Regions from separate parts of the Paenibacillus sp. FSL H3-0457 genome, predicted to be linked through region 3. Evidence: riboswitches for the same ligand, from Rfam matches in the RefSeq annotation. Region 3 holds a riboswitch; each other region holds the start of a gene.

Region 1 (4,964 bases), 3.4 Mb from region 3:
CACGCAGAGACAGAGAAGAATGTTGGTTAATAATCAGAAATGAAAAAAGACGAGGCGTTTCTCCCGGAGGAGCGCTTCGTCTTTGTTATTTCATACGAGTTCATACCCAGTCTTTCTTGCGGAAAATGAAGAACATGCTCAGGCCCAGTGTAACCATCAGGCCAATCACAACAAAATAGCTGTATTTCCAGTTAAGCTCTGGCATATTCGTAAAGTTCATGCCGTATATACCGGTAATGACCGTCAGCGGCATGAAGACCGTGGTAATGGCGGTAAATACACGCATGATCTCATTCGCCCGGTTCGCAATACTGGATTGGTAGGCTTCTCGTAAGTTGCCCATCAGGTCGCGATAAGTCTCAAAGGTTTCAGATATTTTTACAGCATTCTCATAGATGTCACTGAAATACTTTTGCAGTTGATCATCGATGAGACGCAGATCTTTTTTGTTCAGGGTGTTAATGACCTCTTTCTGAGGTCCAAGCACTTTTTTCAGCCACAGAATCTCACTGCGTAGCCCGATAATTTCATTCAGATGTGACTTTTTGGTGTGCATCAGAATGTCTTCCTCAAGCTTCTCGATCCGTGCTTCAATTCGGTCACCTACGGTGAAATAATTATCAACAATCAAGTCAACCAGCAAATATAGCAGACGATCCGGTGTACTGATTTCCTGTTCCCACAGGATGGGTTTCAGTGTGCGCAATTCGCTGATCTTGTGCTTTGTAACACTAATAATGAAATGTCTGCCAAGGAATAAGTTAACCGCACGTAGAAATATCTCTTCATCATCAAAACGGATGCTATTAATAACAATAAAATAATGGTTCTCATAAATTTCAATCTTCGGACGTTGTTCTTCGTCACTAAGACAGTCTTCCACAGCCAGATCATGCATCAAGAACAGCGGCTGAAGTAACGCCAAATCGTCTACGTCTGCATCAATCCAGTAAAATCCTTCCGCTGGTGGAGTCAGCGCCTGCTGAATGTCGTCCACCGGAATAAATACACCGTTGTTTACCAACCGGATTTTCATCGTTAATCTACTCCTTCTGCACCCGCCAACTTGGCGGATATTATCATTATGGGCGCAAAAAGAACAAATCAGCCGGTCGGCAGCGGAGCCTGGAGATCAGGGCTGCGTTCACTATATAATCAAACGGAAGTCACTTCCCGCTGCCGGCATGCTGATGTCAATTCTCTATGCAGTTTGTCGGAATTCGGCTGCCAGTCAGGCCTCGGGTCGCCATCCATTTAATATGTCACCTCTCACATAAGGGTTTATAACACCTTGTTTAGTATACCGCTGGTACAAGGTGCTTTCAAGCGCAAAAATGTGTCTATTTCGCGCCCTGAGGCAGTGTATGACAACGGATGATGAACGGTTCCGGTCTGGGAAGCAGACATTGAACTGCAACTTGACGTGAGGGCATTAATGTAATAAAGTAGACGGTGAACCATATTAAATTACAATCTAATACAGCGAAATCTTATCAAGAGTAGGTGGAGGGACTGGCCCGATGAAACCCGGCAACCGGCGGTATACCGCACGGTGCTAATTCTTGCAGCGACTAAGTGTCAAGTGGCACTGTTGTAACTGAGAGATGAGAGAGGCGCATATCTTTTTTACATATGACCTTTCTCGAAATCCGAGGAAGGTCTTTGTCATATGCCCCGACTTCTCAGCAGTGATTTTCGCTAAGGAACTTGAGGTTGTTTGTAACGTTGGATGAAAGAGCAATTCAATGTTTTTACAAGCTCAAGGCAGTCTATAACTGTATTGATGTGAAGACATCAAGCCAGGGGTGGCTGCATCTATTTATGCACAAGGAGGAGTTAGACTTACTATGCCAATCAAAATACCCGATACTCTACCTGCAAAAGAAGTACTTGAGGGAGAGAATATCTTCGTCATGGATGAAACTTCTGCATATCAGCAGGATATTCGTCCACTCCGTATCGCTATATTAAACCTGATGCCCACAAAGGAAACGACCGAAACACAATTGCTTCGTCTGGTGGGAAACACGCCTATTCAGGTGGATGTCGTTCTCGTACATCCCAAATCCCATACGTCGAAGAATACGTCTCAGGAGTATTTGGATCTGTTCTATAAAACCTTCGATGAGATTGAGCACCGTCGTTTCGATGGAATGATCATTACGGGTGCCCCGGTGGAACAGATGGATTTCGAAGACGTGAACTATTGGAATGAAATCCAGGAGATCTTCGAATGGACCAAAACCAATGTGACTTCAACCCTCCACATATGTTGGGCTTCTCAGGCAGGTTTATACCATCATTTTGATGTACCCAAGGTTGCACTTGATGAAAAGTGTTTTGGCGTTTTCCCACATACCATCAATAAACCACATGTTCCGTTGTTGCGTGGATTCGATGAAGTATTCAACGTTCCACATTCCCGCCATACGGAAGTGAGACGCGAAGATATTGAAAAGAATGAGAATTTAGAGATTTTGGCTGAATCCGAGGAAGCGGGGATCTTCCTGGTTGCTACCAGAGACGGCAAACAGATTTTTGCCACAGGACATGCCGAGTATGACCCGTTCTCATTAAAGTGGGAGTATGACCGGGATGCAGCTAAAGGTTTGGATATCGCATTGCCTAGACATTATTATCCGAATGACGACCCTTCCCGTGTGCCACCAGCTACTTGGCGCGCTCATGCCAACTTATTATTCTCTAACTGGCTCAATTACTATGTGTATCAAGAAACACCTTACGATATTGGCCCGCAAATCTAATCGAGATTACAGGAGGATGCAGCAATGGAAGACAACAACAAGTTGAAAATCGAAAGCCGCTTAGCACAAATTGGGTCCATTAATGAACCGGTAACAGGCGCCATTAACTTTCCGATCTATCAATCCACTGCGTTTCGCCACCCGAAGCTTGGACAAAGCACGGGGTTTGATTATATTCGTACGACTAATCCAACCCGTAAAGTGTTGGAAGAAGCTGCCGCAGCGCTGGAGTCCGGTGATGCAGGGTTTGCCTGTAGCTCGGGAATGGCCGCGCTGCAAACGATCTTCGCCATGTTTGGTCAAGGGGATCATCTGATTGTATCGCTGGATCTGTATGGTGGAACCTATCGTCTGCTGGAACGCATCTTGTCCCGTTTCGGCGTAACTGCAAGTTATGTGGACACAAATGACCTGGCAGCACTGGAGAAGGTTCGTCAACCGAATACAAAAGCTGTATTTATTGAGACACCAACCAACCCACTGATGATGATCACCGATGTGGAAGCCGTTGCTTCCTGGGCGAAAAGTTACAACCTGTTGACCATTGTTGACAACACGTTGTTGACTCCATTTTTCCAACGTCCGATTGAACTGGGTGCCGATATCATCATTCATAGCGCTACCAAATATCTGGGCGGACATAATGATGTGCTCGCCGGACTAATTATTACCAAAGGTGAGGCGTTATCTGCTGAGATGGCGTTCCTGCATAATTCCATTGGAGCGGTATTATCTCCAAGTGACTCCTACCAGTTGATGAAAGGTATGAAAACGCTGGCTCTTCGCATGGAGCGTCATGAGCACAATGCACTTACTATTGCCAAATACTTGCTTGAGCACCCAGCGGTGGTTGAAGTGTATCATCCAGGTCTATCCGATCATCCAGGGTATGAGATACAGAACAAACAATCCACGGGTAATACAGGTATCTTCTCTTTCAAAGTGAAGGATGCACGTTATGTTGAACCGTTGCTACGTCATATCCAACTCATTGCTTTTGCCGAAAGTCTCGGCGGAGTTGAATCACTCATGACTTATCCGGCAGTACAGACTCATGCGGATATTCCGCTTGAAATTCGTGAAGCCGTAGGTGTGGATGACCGTCTGCTCCGGTTCTCCGTAGGCATTGAGCATGCAGATGATCTGATTGCAGATCTCGGCAATGCTCTGACAGCTGCACAACAGGAAGTGGAAGGAGGAGTGCACTCATGAGTGAGTCCAACAACAAGCCCAATTCCGAGTTGAAATTTGATACCAAATTGCTCCATTTTGGCGATGAGATTGACAAAACGACTGGAGCCTCCAGTGTACCGATCTACCAAGCATCAACATTCCATCATTTTGATATCTTCAATCCGCCTCAACATGATTACAGTCGTTCGGGTAATCCGACACGTCAGGCTCTGGAAGATTACATCACATTGCTGGAGGGCGGCGCACGAGGCTTTGCCTATTCTTCGGGGATGGCTGCGATCTCAAGCGTGTTCATGATGTTCTCTGCAGGGGATCATATGATTGTAACGGAAGACGTATATGGAGGTACGTATCGTTTGCTTACTTCCATATTAAGCCGTATGCAGATCGAGACAACCTTTGTAGACATGACCAATATAGATGAAGTAAAAGCGGCACTCAAGCCAAACACCAAGGCAATTTATATGGAAACACCGTCCAACCCTACACTGCGAATTACGGATATCGCTGCCGTAACTGACTGGTCGAAGGAACATGACCTGATCACGATTCTGGATAACACCTTTATGACACCGTACTATCAGCGTCCAATTGAGCTTGGTGTGGACATCGTCGTACATAGTGCTACGAAGTTTCTCGGAGGTCACAGTGATGTACTGGCAGGGTTAGCGGTTGCTCGCACGGAATCACTTGGCGTACAACTGAAACAGTTGCAAAATGGACTTGGAACTGTACTCGGGGCACAAGAATCCTGGCTTCTGATGCGCGGGATGAAAACCTTGGGGGCTCGCATGGCTCATAGTGAACGGAGCACAGCCAAACTTGCGGCATGGCTTAATGAGCGCAGTGATATTACCGCTGTCTTTTATCCTGGACTGGAGGATCATCCGGGCCGTGAGGCACATGAGCGCCAGTCCACAGGATATGGAGCTGTCGTTTCATTTGACGTTGGTTCAGGTGATCGCGCAAAAGCAGTTCTTAACCGGGTGAAGCTACCTATTGTTG
Region 2 (4,964 bases), 380 kb from region 3:
CCTCGCTGATGCTTGTCCCGTCTTTTAAAGAAAAGGATAGCCAAGCATACGCATGAGGAAACTCCTTCAGTAAATCAACCAGCACTTGTGCTTCCTGCAAGGAAGGAATCGTCTCAAACGCAAGAATATCAGCACCTGCTTCAATTAGCGCCGCCATACGCGGACGGTGAAATGCGACAAGCGTCTCATCCGACACGGCGTAATGTCCCACATACTCTGATCCATCCGCCAGATAGGCGCCGTACGGCCCAACGGACCCGGCAATAATTGGACGTGGACGAAGACAATCTCCTTCGTGATCTACTGTACGTTCTGTTATTTGCTCCTCATTCTCCACCGTCTCGGCACGTACCGAAGGAGCTTCTACAAGCTGACCTGTTGAGCTTTCTCTCCCTACTAAATCACTCTGCACTTCCGCCCATACGGCATCTCTCGCCTGAGCAGCCAACTCCACCGTCTTGCGGATCAGCTCAAGTGCTGCCTGTTCATCGATTCCTCTCTTGCGGAAGCCATCCACCGTCGCCTGATAACTGGATGTAATCGCACAGTCGGCTCCTGCTCGAAAATAATCTGCATGGACCTGAACAATAACATCCGGATTCTCAAGCAACACACGAGCAGACCATAGTGGATCATCGAGATCACATCCATGCTGTTCGAGTTCCGTAGCCAACGCTCCATCCAGAATCATGACTGGATGTTCACGCAGGATCTGTTCTATGGGGTTAGTCTGTTGTGCTTGCGTCATGTACTTTTCCTCTTTTCTTATTCACACGTTCTGTCAGATAATAAGCAGCGTAACATAATGCGATAAACGGAACCCCACAATACAGAGCAATTCGCTGTGTCGGGTCAAAGGCAATACCTATGCATGAAGCCAGACATAATATAAATGAAACAATTGGTACCACCGGATACAGTGGTGTGCGGTAGACCAGATCTTTGACCGCATGTCCTTCCCGGATATATTGTCTGCGGAACATGTATTGGGAAGCGCTGATGCTCATCCATACCGCAACGACAGCCAGACCTGAAATGGAAACCAGCGTAATATACACCGTACCTGGCGCAATAATACTGGACAGCAATGCCAGCGCACCACCCACCATACTAATCAGAAGTGCATTCAGCGGTACTCCGCTTTTGGTCAATTTGGCAAACCACGGAGAGATCGTTCTTTTGTCAGCCAGAGACCAGAGCATCCGTGAAGAAGCATATAGGCCTGAATTGGCAGCAGAGAGAATCGCCGTCAGAATAACAAAGTTCATAATGTCTGCTGCATAGGGTACACCCACCCGCTCCATTACCGCTACAAACGGACTTTCCAGTACACTGGCATCCGACATGGGCAGCAAGGCCGACAAGATAATAATCGTTCCGATGAAGAAAATAACCAAACGCCACAGCGTTGTATGAATAGCCTTTGGTATCGTCTTTTCCGGGTTCTCCGTCTCCCCGGCGGCAATGCCGATTAACTCGGTGCCTGAGAAGGCAAAGTTTACAGCAAGCATGGTCATCAATATCGCTGTAGCTCCATGAGGGAACCACCCGGATGCGGTAATATTCGATAGAAATGGAGCCGGTTCAGAATCCGCCATGGGAATAATACCAAACATGGCTGCGCCACCGATAATAATGAAAATTACGATAGTCACTACTTTTACAGATGAGAACCAGAACTCGGATTCCGCAAATAATTTCACCGTTAAAGCGTTGAATAGAAAGATCATCAGTGCAAAAACCGCGCTCCATATCCATACGTTCACCGATGGGAACCAGCGCTGCATCAGCAATCCGGCGGCTGTGAATTCGGAGCCAAGCGCAACAGTCCAGGTTAACCAGTATAACCAAGCCACCGTGTAGCCTGTTGCCGGTCCAATATACTTGGCTGCATAACTATGAAATGCTCCCGTCTCTGGCATATGAACAGACAGTTCACCAAGACAGAGCATCACCAGATATACAACGATGGCTCCGATCAGGTAGGACAGAATGGTTCCCAGTGGTCCCGCCTGCTGAATGGTGTAACCTGAGCTGAGGAATAATCCCGTTCCAATGACTCCTCCGAGAGAGAGCATGACCACATGCCGTGCCTGCATTTTCCGCTGAAAATGCCCTTTGTCGTTGTTGTTCTCCATACCTGCTGCTCCCCTACTTCTTCATCCAGAAAAAACAAAAAAGACCCACTCTGCCTAAAGAGTGCGCCGTTACTGACAAATAAAAACAAACGCTCCTATCTATCAGGCTTTCACCCGCTGGAATTAGCACAGTATCCTTCAGATCTGTTGCTGAGGTTTCTAAGGGCCAGTCCCTCCACCTCTCTGGATAAGAAAATGATTTTTTACTAATATAGCGATCTATCATGAATGTGTCAACATTTAAATATTAAATGGCACACCTCGCTATTCGGTGGAAGACCCCGGATTCGTGATGGTGGTCTTTACCTCATACGTGATCGGCACGGTGCTAAAAATTTTATCCCAATCGTCTTTGACTTTTTTCCATGTTTTAGGTTCTTTGATACGCAAGCTATCCCGAAAATCCGCAACATCTACTTTATAGGTATGCTGCAGTTTGTATAACAACTGTCGAATCTGTTGTTCGGCAAGTTCAGCAAATTCTTTTTCCAATTCCCTGAGATACGCACCTTTTTCCTCTTCCTCGGGAGCACGCCAATCCTCCATCAACCAGCCTTCGGATTCAGTCTTCACATGGAATGAAATATCATCGCCAACCACTTTTGGAATTATTGTTGTTTTTTTCTTCTTCATTTCATATACAACAGTGAACCCCGCTTTATTGTATGTCTTCAAGATACCTCCTTTTTCTTTAGGTCTGATCCACGATAGCCCTTCTAGATCCGTTTGGCTGAGTTCCCCGATGAATTTGGTCGTTTTCCCATCAAATATACTGGCACCGGAGAATTTGTCCTCTCCATTGGAGTTCAGTACATTCTGGAGCAAAAAGCTGGAACCGGATTGCATTTGTGCATCTAATTTGGAGAGTAGAACGGGGTCCAGGATTTTATTGGACAAGTACGAATTACTGGTAATGCCTGTAAGATAAAAGGCTGGAATCCGGGAAGGATCATCTGAAGTCAGTACATCAACAGCGCGATGATGGCTAATCAGCACCAGACAGTTAGGACGAATATCGTTATCCCGAAGTACAAAATCCAGTAGCTGATCCAGACCATACTTTTTGGCAATATCCTTGGACACAACGATAACCTTCAGATGATGTCCGATGAGCGGATGATCTCGCCTCAGTGCAAACTGACGAAAGATTTGCAGCAAGGAATCTCCAGTAAGCTGTTCATTGGAATAGGACGTTTTACCAGAAGCAGGCGAACCGGATTGTTGGCTCTTTTGGCTGCTAGAATTACCGGGAGCAATCTGTACCGTGGCCGTCAAATTGTTCTGCTTGGAATACGCTCCTCCCTGAGTAGCGATGTCTTTCTCAAATTCTGTCTCTTTACCGATATCGATCCCAAGACCAACGTAGACACTTAGATCCTCTATCTCCCGACTGCTCCAACATCCGGATATCGTTAAGAGAATGCATAATACAGTGGCTAAGCGTAACAACATACGAAATGTAATCATGCATGCTTGCCTCCTTTTTTGCGAATCAGACTTAACAACAGTAGTACCAGAGGTAAAATGCCAAACAAAAATACGGACACATTGCCCAGCATATCTCCTAGTGCAAAAGTATCATCCACTGTTTTGGGTATCATTGCTGTCAGATAAATGAACGGAAGCAGGCCGTACATGATGCCTTTGATTTTTTTGGAACGAAACAAATCACGAATACCCACTGAAGCGCAGTAATGTGTAATTGCTGTAGTTGAAAAGATTTGCATAATCCAGATGACCAGCAATAAGGATTCAAAACGCTCGAATATCAGACCCTGAATTTCGAAGCTTCTTACCAAATCCAGCGTTGGCCAGGTTCGAGTTTTGATGCCATCGAGCGATAAACTGCCTATAACCATCACCACCGTGATCAAGTAGATAATAGTGGATATGAGTATCCCCCAGGTCATCGCTTTATTGCTCTTCTTCGGATTTTTCATATAGGCAGTCATGATTAACATCACCTCATAGCCTGTATAAGATAATAGTGAAGGCTTCAACCCTTGGAAAACCGGCATGACCCCATCACCGAGTACGGGTCTCAGATTGCCAATTTCGAATAGCTGATTACTAAGCAAAATTTCAATCACAAATATAATAATCGTAATTGGAAGGATGATCTCAAACACGCGTACGATAACGCCAAGCCCGCCTGAAATCATATATACACCGATCCACATGAAGACCATCACAATCGCCCAGGTGGGGGTGCGTTCGAGCAGATACATCCCAGTTACTTCAGCCATAACTCTGATTTCGAATGCGGCAATAACTATGAAATACATAATCATAGACAATCCCAGTATGTAAGCAATCCAGCTGCCCGTAATCTCACGGGTGAACTGGAAGACGGTTTTCTCCGGAAATCTGCGACACAGGGTAACCAGAATTATTCCGACACCTATGATAATGAATCCAGATAGGATAATGGAAATCCAGACATCCGGTGTTCCGACAGCTTTGCTGGTCGTTCGAGGTAGTGTCAATATCCCGGCACCAAGCATGTAATTGACAATAATTACAACGGCCTGTGTCGTGGTTAGCTTTCCTTGGGAGCCATTCACTTTAGTTCACCTCCAGACCTTCAGTAGATAGAATTCCATTTATTTTTTCCGATCATCATCGATCGGATTAGTCATCTTGGGACGCATTCTCATCATATTTAACGGAGCACGGATAACGAAGTCTTTCCATTCATTGATGTGATAAGGAACGGCTGGTGCAACATAAGGTACGCCAAAGCTTGAGAGTCGTGCCAGATGTGTACACACAAGCAGAAAGAACATAACCACGCCAAACAATCCGAGTACGGCTGCGCTGAACATA
Region 3 (4,964 bases):
GACTTCCACTCGCCAATTTGCTTCACTTAGGGTAAGACAAGGTACAGAAAGGGAGATGAACCGAATGGAACAGATTACTTCCAAACCGGCTTTTGATGTAGCCATCCAATCCCCACGTTTGACGATTGCCGTATTCAAGGCAGACTGGTGTGGTGACTGCAAATACATCGATCCGTTTATGCCTGAGGTTGAAGAGAAATATGCACGTGAACTGACCTTAATTGAGGTCGACGTGGATCAGGTTGGAACTGTTAGTGAAGAGCAGAATATTCTTGGCATTCCAAGCTTTGTGGCGTATACAGATGGCCGCGAACTCGTACGGTATGTGAACAAGCTGCGCAAGTCGAGAGAAGAGATTGAGCAGTTCCTGGATCGCGCAGTTGAGGTGTACAACACGATCCATAAATGATAATAAAAGTATGACAGGTTCATGTTGTAAAAGGGTATAATAAAAAGAACGCCATTTCTCTTGAAATAGGGAAATGGCGTTTGTGTGTTCGACACGTCTATGTAAGAAACGTTTCTGTACATATCCCCAATGACCTGCGGGTCATTATTTCACCAGACGTTAACATTTTGTCACAAAGCGCGACGTCAATGAACATTTTATCCGGTATAATGAATTTAGTTGTGAAATAAGTGTCAAAGTACCGAAACAAGCGGAGAATAATTCTTCGCCATCTTAAACCAACAGCGGGTGAGAAAAAATTGAAACACTTAACTTTGTTTAAATGGTTAACCGTATTAACCTGTCTTGTCATGTTTCTGGCCACTTTTGGTGGAGGCATCGTAACCAAAACGGAATCGGGCCTTGGCTGCGGAACAGAATGGCCTTTATGTAACGGAAAACTCGTTCCCGCACATACTGTGGCTTCACTCATTGAATATTCCCATCGCGCTGTAAGTGCACTGGCTGGACTGTTGTCCATTGCCTCGTTTGTTGCTTTTCTGCGGTTTGGCAAGTCACGCCGTGACCTGCAATTGTTTTCTTTCTTAACTCTGGTATTTGTTATCGTCCAGGGAATCATGGGGGCTTTTGCCGTTGTCTTCTCCCAATCTTCAGCAGTCATGGCACTGCATTTTGGTTTTGCACTGATTGCTTTTGCCAGTTCTCTAATGATGGCGCTGGGCATAAGGCAGGAGGCAAAAGATGGCGGATTGGAGCGCCTGAATAAATACCCTCGGGTTAGCAAAAAATTCAGGAATCTGGTCTGGTTCTCCACCATTTACACATATCTCGTGGTATACACAGGTGCATTTGTGAGTCACACGGATTCTGCCGGCGGATGTTCTGGATTTCCGCTTTGTAACGGTCAGATTATTCCTGAGCTTTCGGGTGGGGTAGCGGTTGCTTTTGCTCACCGTGCAGCAGCTGCGTCGCTCGTGATTGTTATCGCGATCCTGGGTCACTTCGCTTACCGTAATCATCCGGACAACAAGGAAATGCGTACTCTGGGTGTGGTATCCGTTGTTCTTATTCTGATGCAAGTAGTCATTGGTATTTTCATGATGGTGACAATGAACCGTCCGGAAGTATACATGTTCGTAGCTCTTGCTCATATGCTGGATATCGCCATATTGTTCGGAGTCTTAACGTATATGAGTTTCCTGGTGTACAAGCTACATCTCCCGGCTAATCGTTTTTAAATATGAAAGTCCACCATCCAGTGATGTACATCATTGGACAGGTGGACTTTGTTTGATGTCAGAGGGATCAGGGCAACCTATGGCAAGCAGCAATTACACGGAATGAATGATGCTTCGTTTACGGTGATGAATTCTTGTTGATTTGGAAAAGAGGAGGTTAGATATGCTGCGAACGTTGTTGGGGGAAAAGCCACGTATAAACGAAGGTAAATTGAAAGCAGCGATGGACGCAATGGCGCATACGCTTGAGCTATTTCAACGACAAATGCATGTGGACCATGATCCCACGCATGACTATCGGAAACTGTATGTGTGGACTCAGGGACTCATCTCCTCACTGGATGAACTGGAGCAAAGCTGTTTCGCTGCTGCTCATTTTCGTAAAAAGGTCGTTGCAGGTTCAACGGATGATATGACGCCGACTGAAAAAGCCGAGTATGCACGTTATGTGTATTTCTACAAAGATGGCTTTATCCGCTGCTTTGCCATTCTGGATAAAGTCGGCACAGTATTAAATGAAATATTCCAGCTGAATACTTCCAATACCAAAGCGCATTTTTCTTATTTTACTGTGTTAAGGCAGTTCGACTATGCAAGGGAGCATCATGATCTTGCATTGCAATTAATACAGATCAAGGACTCTTATCGTGAACCGATGAGCAAGCTGCGCAAGCGACGTAATATGGAAATTCACTACATGAACTCAGAAATGCACGATGACCTGTGGCAGTTACACCAGACCTTGCAAGGTAAAGTGAAATTGGAGGATCTGAATCAGCATGTGCAGGAAATGCGTCAGGGCGTGGATATGGTCTGTGAAACATTAACAGCCTCTTATAGTTATATCAATAAAATATGGAAAAGAAATAATTCCCTTTGACAAATCGGAATACTTGGAATATACTGAGTTTCAATCGAATGTTACATGGATATAACTGATATTTCGGAAGTTACGTTCACATTATAAAGCATAAACTACATGAACTTATAAAATCCTACAACAACATATTTCTTATCGAGAGCGGCGGAGGGACAGGCCCGATGAAGCCCGGCAACCGATTTGTAATGACATGATACATGTATCATTCGTTATAGATGTTAGGTGCTAATTCCTACAAAATGGTGCAAGACACGATTTTGGCAGATGAGAAGGTATATTCTTTCACGTGAAGAGCCCTCTTTGTATCTGCAAAGGGCTCTTTTTTTGTACTTTAGGGGGAGTTTTCCTTTAGATCGGGTAAAGATACATGTAGGTGGTTGGAAAGGGGCAAGTGCGATTGATTGAATTAAAAGGTTTAACGAAAACGTACGGCAAAGGAACAAAATCTACAACAGCGTTATCCGAGTTGAATTTGAGCATCCAAAAGGGCGAAATCTACGGAGTGATTGGCCATTCCGGAGCGGGCAAAAGCACATTGATTCGCTGTATTAATTTGCTGGAACGGCCTACGGAGGGTGAGGTATGGGTTGACGGAATTAACCTGACTGAACTGAGCAAAACCGAATTGCAGCAACAGAGACGCAAGATCGGAATGATTTTTCAACACTTTAATCTGTTATCCTCGGCAACGGTATATGACAATGTAGCTTTTCCACTAAAACTTGTGAATACACCCAAGGAAGCCATTGATCGCAAAGTGAAGGAAATGCTCGCACTGGTTGGTCTGGAGCACCATAGCAGCAAATATCCGGCTCAATTATCGGGTGGCCAAAAACAACGTGTAGGGATTGCGAGAGCACTTGCAAGTGACCCAAATGTTCTTCTCTGTGATGAGGCTACTTCGGCACTTGATCCGCAGACGACAAATTCAATCCTTAAGTTATTACTCGACATTAATGAAAAGTACAACCTTACGATTGTGCTGATCACACATGAGATGCATGTCATTCAGAACATCTGTGACAAGGTGGCTGTCATTCATCAAGGTGGCATTGTGGAACAAGGACCTGTTACAGACGTGTTCCTGAAGCCGCAGCATGCGATTACGCGGGACTTCATGATGCGTGACCATGAAGCTGGACTTGCTCTGGAAGAGACCGCTCTGGCAAATGCAGGCGTTGAATTGCAGGCAGGTGCTGCTTCCAAACTTGTGAAGATATCCTTTCTGGGTAACAAAACGTATGAAGCGATTTTGTCTAGAACGGTACGTAAAACAGGCGTGGATTTTGCCATCCTGCAAGGTACAATCTCTACGATCAAACAGGTTCCTTATGGGCAGCTGACCGTTCGGTTCGAGGGTGATTCAAATGCGATTGATCGGACGATATCAGAATTAACCGCTGAGGGACTTGATGTGGAGGTGCTTCGTTAGATGGATTTTTCAACCGTACGTTGGGAAGAGGTTGGTAAAGCTTCCATAGAGACACTGCAAATTTTGGGTGTATCAGGCTTGTTTACCGTTATCTTAGGTTTACCGCTCGGAGTACTGCTGTTCATGACAGCCCGATCTGCTTCGATTAAGTCACGGGCAGTGTACACTATACTATCCCTGATTGTGAATATTTTGCGCTCAGTCCCATTTATCATATTGATTGTTGCTCTTATTCCATTCACTCGTATACTCGTCGGAACAGCTACGGGGGTGCTCGGCGTTATACCTCCTTTGGTGATTTCAGCAGCTCCTTATTTTGCTCGTTTGGTGGAGACGACGTTGCGAGAAGTTGATCGTGGTGTCATTGAAGCGGCACAGTCGATGGGTGCATCGACCGGACAGATTGTAAGACGGGTGTTACTGCCTGAGGCACTGCCTGGACTGCTTGCTGGTATAACGATCACCATTGTTACGCTCGTCTCCTATACGGCGATGGCGGGCATGGTTGGCGGTGGAGGTCTGGGAACACTGGCAATCAACTATGGATACTTCCGTTATCAAAATGAAATTATGATCATATCCGTAGTGTCGATGATCATTCTAGTGCAAATTCTCCAGATGGCTGGAGATCGCTTGGTTACATTTTTCACCAGGAAATAACACATAGATAACATGATGGATATGCATTAATGCAGATGCCACATGACAAAATGATTAGAGAAGGGGTTTTACACATGAAAAAATGGTCTTTTGCTCTACTTAGTCTTATGTTGATTGCGGTTCTCGCAGCTTGCGGAAACAACAAGGACGCCGATAGCGGCGCAGACAATTCAGCAGGTGCACCTCGTACAGTTGAATTGAAAGTTGGAGCTTCACCTACACCACACGCAGAGATTCTGGAAAGCATCAAGCCTGAACTGGAAGCACAAGGTATCCGTCTGCAAGTCGTTACATTCAACGACTATGTTCAACCCAATCAGCAACTTGCTGACAAAAAATTGGATG

The links. A riboswitch is a leader RNA that binds a small molecule or an ion and turns the genes downstream of it on or off. The one in region 3 is predicted to bind S-adenosylmethionine.
Region 1: linked by a shared signal. The riboswitch ahead of metA (homoserine O-succinyltransferase) and the one ahead of MHH25_RS25205 (methionine ABC transporter ATP-binding protein) in region 3 are both predicted to bind S-adenosylmethionine.
Region 2: linked by a shared signal. The riboswitch ahead of mmuP (S-methylmethionine permease) and the one ahead of MHH25_RS25205 (methionine ABC transporter ATP-binding protein) in region 3 are both predicted to bind S-adenosylmethionine.

The regions. Positions count from the first base shown of each region.
Region 1 covers NZ_CP150283.1:2,041,009-2,045,972, forward strand. The annotation lists gene MHH25_RS09260 (HRDC domain-containing protein) at 1-30, shown strand, start outside; gene corA (magnesium/cobalt transporter CorA) at 101-1,036, opposite strand; SAM riboswitch class I at 1,488-1,611, shown strand; gene metA (homoserine O-succinyltransferase) at 1,848-2,765, shown strand; gene MHH25_RS09275 (PLP-dependent transferase) at 2,790-3,977, shown strand; gene MHH25_RS09280 (aminotransferase class I/II-fold pyridoxal phosphate-dependent enzyme) at 3,974-4,964, shown strand, end outside.
Region 2 covers NZ_CP150283.1:6,060,608-6,065,571, forward strand. The annotation lists gene mmuM (homocysteine S-methyltransferase) at 1-748, opposite strand, end outside; gene mmuP (S-methylmethionine permease) at 726-2,138, opposite strand; SAM riboswitch class I at 2,231-2,332, opposite strand; gene MHH25_RS26855 (Ger(x)C family spore germination protein) at 2,403-3,605, opposite strand; gene MHH25_RS26860 (spore germination protein) at 3,602-4,702, opposite strand; gene MHH25_RS26865 (spore germination protein) at 4,742-4,964, opposite strand, start outside.
Region 3 covers NZ_CP150283.1:5,678,987-5,683,950, reverse strand. The annotation lists gene MHH25_RS25220 (thioredoxin family protein) at 65-409, shown strand; gene MHH25_RS25215 (heme A synthase) at 709-1,647, shown strand; gene MHH25_RS25210 (Cthe_2314 family HEPN domain-containing protein) at 1,811-2,527, shown strand; SAM riboswitch class I at 2,657-2,798, shown strand; gene MHH25_RS25205 (methionine ABC transporter ATP-binding protein) at 2,925-3,959, shown strand; gene MHH25_RS25200 (methionine ABC transporter permease) at 3,960-4,619, shown strand; gene MHH25_RS25195 (MetQ/NlpA family ABC transporter substrate-binding protein) at 4,694-4,964, shown strand, end outside.